2 regions of the Caulobacter sp. FG7 genome follow, and region 1 is predicted to be linked to the other one. Evidence: riboswitches for the same ligand, from Rfam matches in the RefSeq annotation. Region 1 holds a riboswitch; the other holds the start of a gene.
The links. A riboswitch is a leader RNA that binds a small molecule or an ion and turns the genes downstream of it on or off. The one in region 1 is predicted to bind glycine.
Positions count from the first base shown of each region.

Region 2: another riboswitch for glycine. It lies ahead of ACODR1_RS12055 (TonB-dependent receptor domain-containing protein); the one in region 1 lies ahead of gcvT (glycine cleavage system aminomethyltransferase GcvT).

Region 1 covers NZ_JBMDIW010000008.1:3,775-7,760, forward strand. The annotation lists gene gcvPA (aminomethyl-transferring glycine dehydrogenase subunit GcvPA) at 1-434, opposite strand, end outside; gene gcvH (glycine cleavage system protein GcvH) at 552-917, opposite strand; gene gcvT (glycine cleavage system aminomethyltransferase GcvT) at 993-2,117, opposite strand; glycine riboswitch at 2,275-2,366, opposite strand; partial or broken gene ACODR1_RS08155 (hypothetical protein) at 2,472-2,576, opposite strand; gene ACODR1_RS08160 (hypothetical protein) at 2,616-3,023, opposite strand; gene ACODR1_RS08165 (site-specific DNA-methyltransferase) at 3,034-3,986, opposite strand, start outside.
Region 2 covers NZ_JBMDIW010000012.1:123,377-127,362, reverse strand. The annotation lists gene ACODR1_RS12060 (ABC transporter substrate-binding protein) at 3-1,049, shown strand; glycine riboswitch at 1,316-1,404, shown strand; glycine riboswitch at 1,408-1,500, shown strand; gene ACODR1_RS12055 (TonB-dependent receptor domain-containing protein) at 1,638-3,986, shown strand, end outside.

The DNA.
Region 1 (3,986 bases):
ATCACGGCCTCGGCCGTGGCGGTCGAGCCGTCATAGAGCGAGGCGTTGGCCACATCCATGCCGGTCAGGGCCGCGACCTGGCTCTGGAACTCGAACAGCACCTGCAGCGTGCCCTGGGCGATTTCCGGCTGGTAGGGCGTGTAGCTGGTCAGGAATTCCGACCGCTGGATGATGTGGTCGACCGTGGCCGGCACGTGGTGGCGATAGGCCCCGGCCCCGACGAAGAACGGCCCCTCGGCCGCCGAGCGGTTGCGGCGCGACAGGCGCAAGAGCTCGCGCTCGACCTCGATCTCGCCGGCGTGATGGGGCAGGTCCACAGGCTCGCTGCGGCGGGCGACGGCCGGCACGTCGACGAACAGCTCGTCGATCGAGCCCGCGCCGATCACGCCGAGCATGTCGGCGCGGTCTTCGGGGGTCAGGGGGAGGTAGCGCATCAATCAGGTCCTTCTCCCTTCCCCCTTGATGGGGGAAGGGGCGGGGATGGGGGTGTCTACTGCGGTGGGGTCACCCCCAACCCTGCCCTTCCCCCATCAAGGGGGAAGGGTTCTTCCTTAAAGCGTCGCCAGGAACGCCTCGTAGGCGTCGCGGTCCATCAGGGCGTCGACCTCGGCCGGGTTGGAGAGCTTCAGCTTGGCGAACCAGCCGCCGCTTTCCGGCAGGGCGTTGACGGTTTCCGGCGCATCGCCCAGCTCGGCGTTGGCTTCGACGACCTCGCCCGACACCGGGGCGTAGACGTCCGACGCGGCCTTGACGCTCTCGACGACGGCCATTTGGTCGCCTTGCTTGACGACCTTGCCGACTTCGGGCGCCTCGACGAACACCACGTCGCCCAGTTGCTCGGCGGCGTAGGCGGTGATGCCGACGGTGGCGATGTCGCCTTCGACGGCGACCCATTCATGGTCCTTGGTGAAGCGCATGGTCTGGCCCTTTCGTTTTTGCTGGCGACGCGACGGACGCCAAAACCGGCGTCCACTTTTGGCTGTCGCGTCGGCTTAGAGTTTGCGGACGTAACGGGTGGGAACGAACGGGGAGGCGACGACCTCGGCGGCCGCCGGCTTGCCCCGGACGATGACTTTCAGGGTCGCGCCGATCACGGCGTAGGCCGGGGGCACGAAACCGATCGCGATGGCGCCGCCGAAGCTGGGGCCAAAGCCCCCGCTGGTGACCTTGCCAATGACGTTTCCGTCGGCGTCGGCGATGTCGGCGCCTTCGCGGGCCGGGGCGCCTTCCAGCACCTTCAGGTTCACACGGACGCGGGCCAGTTCGCCGGCCAGTTCCTTGGTGATCCGTTCGGCGCCCAGGAAGTCGCCGGCCTCGCGGCGGCTCTTGCCGACGGCGAAGTTCAGGCCCGCCTCGATCGGCGAGACCGTCTCGTCCAGGTCGTGGCCGTAGAGCGGCAGGCCCGCTTCCAGGCGCAGGCTGTCGCGGGCGCCCAGGCCGATCGGCTTGACCCGCTCGTCTTCCAGCAGGGTGTTCCAGATGCGGGCGGCGTCCGAGGCCGGGACCGAGATCTCATAGCCGTCCTCGCCGGTGTAGCCCGAGCGCGAGATGATGGCGTCGACGCCAAACGCGGTCAGGGCGCGGGCGTCCATGAACACCATGGCGGCGGCTTCCGGAACGTGGGCGGCCAGCACGGCGGCGGCCTGCGGGCCTTGCAGCGCCAGCAGCGCGCGGTCTTCCAGGCGCTCGACGCTGGCTTCACCGGCCAGGGTCTCGGCGATGATCTTGTAGTCGTTGTCCTTGCAGGCGCCGTTGACCACCACGAACAGCCCATCGTCGTCGGGACGGGCGGTCATCAAATCATCGATGATCCCGCCTTCGGCGTTCAGCAGCACGCCGTAGCGCTGCTTGCCGGCCTTCAGGCCCTGGTAGTCGGCCGAGACCACCTTCTCGAAGCTTTTCGCCGGGCTTGTTTCACCATTGGCGCCGCGGATGCGGGCCTGGCCCATGTGCGAGACGTCGAACAGGCCCGCGTGCTCGCGGGTCCAAAGGTGCTCTTTCAGCACGCCGTCCTTGTATTGCACGGGCATGGAATAGCCCGCGAACGGCACCATGCGGGCGCCGGCCGCCACGTGGGCGTCGAACAGCGGGGTCTTCTTGAGGTCGTCGGTGGACACGCGGCGGGCTCCGAAACGGGGTCGGCGACGGTTCCGGCTTCCGCCGGTTGGTCGCGCCCCCGCTGTCCCTTAGGCCTGAGAGATTCCGGCCCCTCTCCAGAGAGACCTTGCTCCTTCGGCGAGCCGCCCTTTCGGGAAGGCTTCTTTCCAGCGTTCCTAAACCCGCGCGGTCCTTTTGCCTGAGCGTTTCCGGGGCGGTTGCGCCTTCGGCCTCGGGACACGAATCCCGATGTCTCCCGCGAGGGTCAGGGGCTCAATGAGCGAGGGGCGGGGCCGAGTCAAGCGGGGTGGACGTCAGGTTGTCGGAGTACCCGGCGACGCCTCGATTCAAGGCGTGCAGCCAACCCTTGATCGTCATCCCGGGCGGAGGCGCGAATGCGCCGCAGACCCGGGACCCAGGGGCGACTGCATTGCGCCGGCCCCTGGGTCCCGGCTCTCCGCTACGCTGCGGCCGGGATGACGAGGTTTTGGAGTGAGCCGATAGAGGCTGGCGCCCCCTCAGTTCTTCTTCACCGCGCCGCCCTGGCCGATGAAGCCGATGATCAGGAACTGCAGCACGCTGCCCATCTCCACCCCGAGCAAGGCGATGCTGAGGCAGAGCTGCGGGCTGACGACGGGCCTTGCGATCTCGGGCGGGCCGCTGATGAAACTCCAGGCGAAGAAGGCGCAGACGATGATCGCGCCGATGACCGGGCCCAGGAAGGCCAGGTTGGCGCGGGCGCCCAGCCGTCTCCGCCCGATCAGCAGCAGGATGGCGCAACCGACCGCCTCGATGGCCGACCCGAGATAGTTCCAGAACGAGCCGAGCGGCGTCTGGGGCAGCGCCGAAACGCACAGCATGGTCAGCACGATCGCCAGGCAGCCGATCGTCCAGTAGCGGCGAACGCCGATGGGGCCTTCCTTCACTTGAAGGCGATCAGGCGTGCGGCATGGCCGCGCGCACCTGGGCGCGCAGCACGTCGATGGGGGCCAGGCCCGCGTCGGTCTTGAAGTGCCAGTAGGTCCAGCCGTTGCAGGCCGGAGCCGACTGCACCATGGCGCCGATCTTGTGGATCGAGCCGGTCAGGTCGCCCACCGCGATCGAGCCGTCGGGACGCACCTTGGCCGCGTGGGCGCCCTTGGCGCAGTAGAGGGTGTCGCCCGGATGCAGCAGGCCGTTCTCGACGATGGCCCCGAACGGCACGCGCGGCTCGGCGCGCTTGGAGCCGGTCATCTCCAGGTCCTGCGGCGCGATCGGCGTCACCTGGGCGATGCGGGTCTTGGCGTGCTCGATATATTCGGCCTCGCGCTCGATGCCGATGAACTTGCGGCCCAGGCGCTTGGCGGCGGCGCCCGTGGTGCCGACGCCGAAGAACGGATCCAGGATCACGTCGCCCGGCTTGGTGGTCGACAGGATCACCCGGTAGAGCAGGGCTTCCGGCTTCTGGGTCGGGTGGGCCTTCGCCCCGTCGGCGCCCTTGATGCGCTCCTCGCCGGTGCACAGCGGGATGGTCCAGTCCGAGCGCATCTGCACCTCGTCATTGGCCATCTTCAGGGCGTCGTAATTGAAGGTGTAGCGCTTGGCGTTCTGGCTCTTGGAGGCCCAGATCAGGGTCTCGTGGGCGTTGGCGAAGCGGGTGCCCTTGAAGTTGGGCATCGGGTTGGTCTTGCGCCAGATGACGTCGTTGAGGATCCAGAAGCCCAGGTCCTGCACCGCCACGCCGACGCGGAAGATGTTGTGGTAGCTGCCGATCACCCAGATCGCGCCGTCGTCCTTGAGCACGCGGCGGGCGGCCTTCAGCCACTCGCGGGTGAACTTGTCGTAGGCCGCGAAGCTCTCGAACTGGTCCCAATGGTCGTCGACCGCGTCGACCTTGGAATTGTCCGGAC
Region 2 (3,986 bases), on a different contig from region 1:
CGTTGGGCCTGATCGGCGCGGCGGGCCTGGCCACGCTGGCGGCGGGTTGCGCGCCGCGCGTCGAGGGCCAGGCGACCAGCCGCTGGGACGTCATGGGCGCGCATCGCGAAGGCGAGGTGGTCGTCTATGTGAACACCGGCGTCTACGGCCCGGTGGCGGAGGGTTTCCGCAAGCGCTTTCCCAGGATCAAGCTGACCATGGTCGAGGTCGCCGCCCGCCCGCTGCAGGCGCGGGTGATGGCCGAGACCGACAGCGGCGCGCCCGTCGCCGACGTGGCCTGGAGCTCGTCGATGGACATCCAGGTCAAGCTGATCAACGACGGCTACGCCCAGACCTACCGCAGCCCCGAGGCCCGCCATCTGCCGGCCTGGGCGGTGTGGCGTGACCAGGGCTTCGGCGTCACCGCCGAGCCGATCGTCTTTGCCTACAACAAGCGTCTCCTGAAAGAACAGGACGTGCCGCGCAGCCACGCCGCGCTGCTGGCGGCCCTGCGCGACGACCCGGACCGCTGGCGCGGCAGGATCGCCATGTACGACCCGGAGAAGAGCGGGGTGGGCTTCCTCTACATGTCCAGCGACACGGTGGTCTATCCGGACGCCTGGGCGCTGTACGACGCCCTGGCCGCTTCGGATCCCGGCCTCTATGTGCCCGGCGCGCCGATCCTGGCCAGCGTCACGGCCGGTCAGCACCTCTTGGCCTACGACATGAACCGCTCCTACGCCGACTGGTGGGCGCGAGGGCAGGGGCCGGACATCGGCTATGTCGTGCCCAGCGACTACTACCTGTCGATCGCGCGGGTGGCGTTCATCACGCGCGCCGCGCCGCATCCCAAGGCCGCGCGATTGTTCCTCGACTACCTGATGTCGGAGGAGGGCCAGCGGCGCCTGGCCCAGGCGCGGCTCACCCCGATCCGCGAGGGGCTGGGCGCGGCTCCGCCGCCGGGAGGGCGACCGATCCGGGTCGGACCGGCCCTGCTGGCCAATTTCGACCAGGGACGGCGCGAGGACATGCTGGCCCGCTGGCGTCGCGCCCGGGGTGAACCCGACTAGGTGCCCTTGGTCTGGGCAATCGGTGATCTTTATTTGTGCAAATCGGCCCGCTAGGCCGAGCGCCAGCCCATTTTTACTCCGGCCGTCCGCGCCGCGAAGCTGTCACCGACCTGTCACGGCCCCCCGATCGGCTGAAACCGACGGGCGAAGGCTGAACCCCTAGGGTTGATCGTCAGGAAGAACGTGCCCGCGCACCTGTCCGGTCGCGACGAAAACGTGCCGCTTCCGGCGGCTTTGCCGACATCGGAACGCCCGGCCTAACTGATCCTGCTCTTGCGGAAGAGATCAGGTTCTACCCGACGCCGAAGGCGCAACCGCCCCGGAAACGCTCAGGCAAAAGGACCGCGGAGCACAAGGACGCTGGAAAGCAGGCGCGCCTCTCAGGAGGGGCGTCTCGCCGAAGGAGCAAGGGCGCGGTGCGTTCCGAATCTCTCAGGCCAACAGGACAGCGGGGGCAGAGGAACGCCTTGCGATCTGGCGAGCGGCGCGTGGTGCGTCGCTGGCGGATCGCGGCTCCTGGACCGTCCAGATCATGGACGGCTCGGGGCGGGGGCGACTGTCGACTGCATGTTTGAGAGGGGATCTCACTTGGCATTTTCACGTCACTCCCGCCGCGCCCTGCTGATCGGCGCCAGCATCCTGCCCGCGGCGCTCGTCCTGCACGGCGTCGCCTTGGCCCAGACCTCGGGCGACAAGGCCGACGACAGCGTCGGCGAGATCGTCGTCACCGCCTCGCGCATCGACCGCGCCGGCTTCCAGGCCCCGACCCCCACGGTCCGCGTCACCGACGCCGACCTGGCCGTCGGCGCCCGTCCGAACATCGCCGCGGCCCTGAACGACCTGCCGCAGTTCCGCGCCACCACCTCGGCCCAGACCACCGGCACCAACACCGGCGCCGGCAACGCCCCCCTCGACCTGCGGGGCCTGGGCATCAGCCGCACCCTGGTGCTGATCGACGGGCGCCGTTTCTCGGGCGAGAACGACCTGAACGTCGTGCCCAGCGTGCTGGTCAAGGGCGTCGACGTCGTCACCGGCGGCGCCTCGGCCGCATGGGGCTCGGGCGCCGTGGCGGGCGTGGCCAACATCATGATCGACCGCAACTTCACTGGCGGAAAGCTGGGCGTCGAGGGCGGCATCTCGTCCTTTGACGACGCCGAGCAGGTGCGCGTCGAAGGCGCCTGGGGTACGGGCTTCGCCGACGGCCGCGGCCACTTCGTGATCGGCGGCGAGTTCCTCAACAACGAGGGCGTCGTTCCCAAGAACAGCCGTCCGAACATCGGCCGCTGGGCCACCGTTCCCAACGGCGACGGCCGCTACAAGCTGGCGCCCGACGTCGGCTTCTCGAACGCGGCCTATGGCGGCCTGATCATGTCGGGCGTGCTGAAGGGCAAGGCCTTCAATCCCGACGGCAGCCTGCGCGACTTCGACTACGGCACGGTCAGCGGCACCAACTCGATCGGCGGCGAAGGCCCCTCGAACGACGACCTGTCGCCGCTGGTCACGCCCCAGCGCCGCTACGCCACCATGGCCAGCGTCACCTACGACCTGACCGACAGCGTCAAGCTGACGGCCGAACTGCGCCACTCGCGGATGTGGAACGACTATGTCTGGTTCGGCGACCACAACCGCGGCAACCTGACGATCAAGGCCGACAACGCCTTCCTGCCGACCGCCGTGCGCACCGCCCTGGCCAACGCCGGCGAGACCCAATTCACCATGGGCCGCTTCAACAGCGACCTGTCGTACTCGACCATCGACTTCGAGCGCGTGGCCACCCAGGGCACGATCGCGCTGGATGGTTCGTTCGGCGACGGCTGGCGCTGGAGCGCCTACTACAGCCACGGCGAGAACGAGAACAACATCGACACCCCCGGGTTCCTGCTGACCCAGAACTACGCCAACGCCGTGGACTCGGTCATCAGCCCGACCACCGGCCAGGCCGTCTGCCGCGTCGCCCTGACCAACCCGACCAGCAACTGCGTGCCGATCAACCTGTTCGGCGAAGGCGCGCCGTCGGCCGAAGCCATTGCCTATGTCACCGGCACGCCCAGCATGCGCGAGACTTCCAAGCTCGACGTCGGCGGCTTCAGCCTGCGCGGCGAGCCCTTCGAGCTGCCGGCCGGTCCCGTCTCGATCGCCGTCGGCGGCGAGGCCCGCAAGGAGTCGGTCGACCGCTCGGTCGGCGCGCTCGACACGGCCAAGGCCTTCACCTCGTTCAGCTTCTCGGCGATGTCGGGCAGCTTCACGGTCAAGGAAGCCTTCGCCGAAGTGCTGGTGCCCGTCGTCCGCGACGTGCCGGTGCTCAACAAGCTGGAAGTCAACGCCGCGGCCCGTATCAGCGACTACGACACCACCGGCTCGATCTGGTCGTGGAAGCTGGGCGCCACCAACGAGTTCTTCCCGGGCTTCCGGGGCCGGATCACCCAGTCGCGCGACATCCGCTCGGCCAACCTGACCGAGCTCTTCACCACCAGCACCACCGGCTACAACACCATCGTCGACCCGGTGACCAACTCCAGCGTCTACGTGCTGACCAACGGCGGCGGCAACCAGGCGCTGCAGCCGGAGACGGCCAAGACCTTCACGGCCGGCTTCGTCTATTCGCCGCCGCAGATCCCGGGCTTCAACGTCTCGGTCGACTACTACAACATCGACATCGACGACGTGATCACCACGATCGGCGCCCAGGACATCGTCACCCGCTGCGCCGCCGGCAACCAGGACATGTGCTCGCGGATCACCCGCGACGGCGCCAACACGATCACCAGGATCGTCTCCACCTACGTCAACCTGTCGAACTACAAGACCGACGGCGTCGACGTGGAGATGTCCTACTCGATGGACGCTTCGCGCGTGCACTCGAGCCTGGACGGCCGCCTGCGCCTGCGCACCGTCGGCACCTGGGTCAACAACCTGACCACCAACGACGGCGTCAGC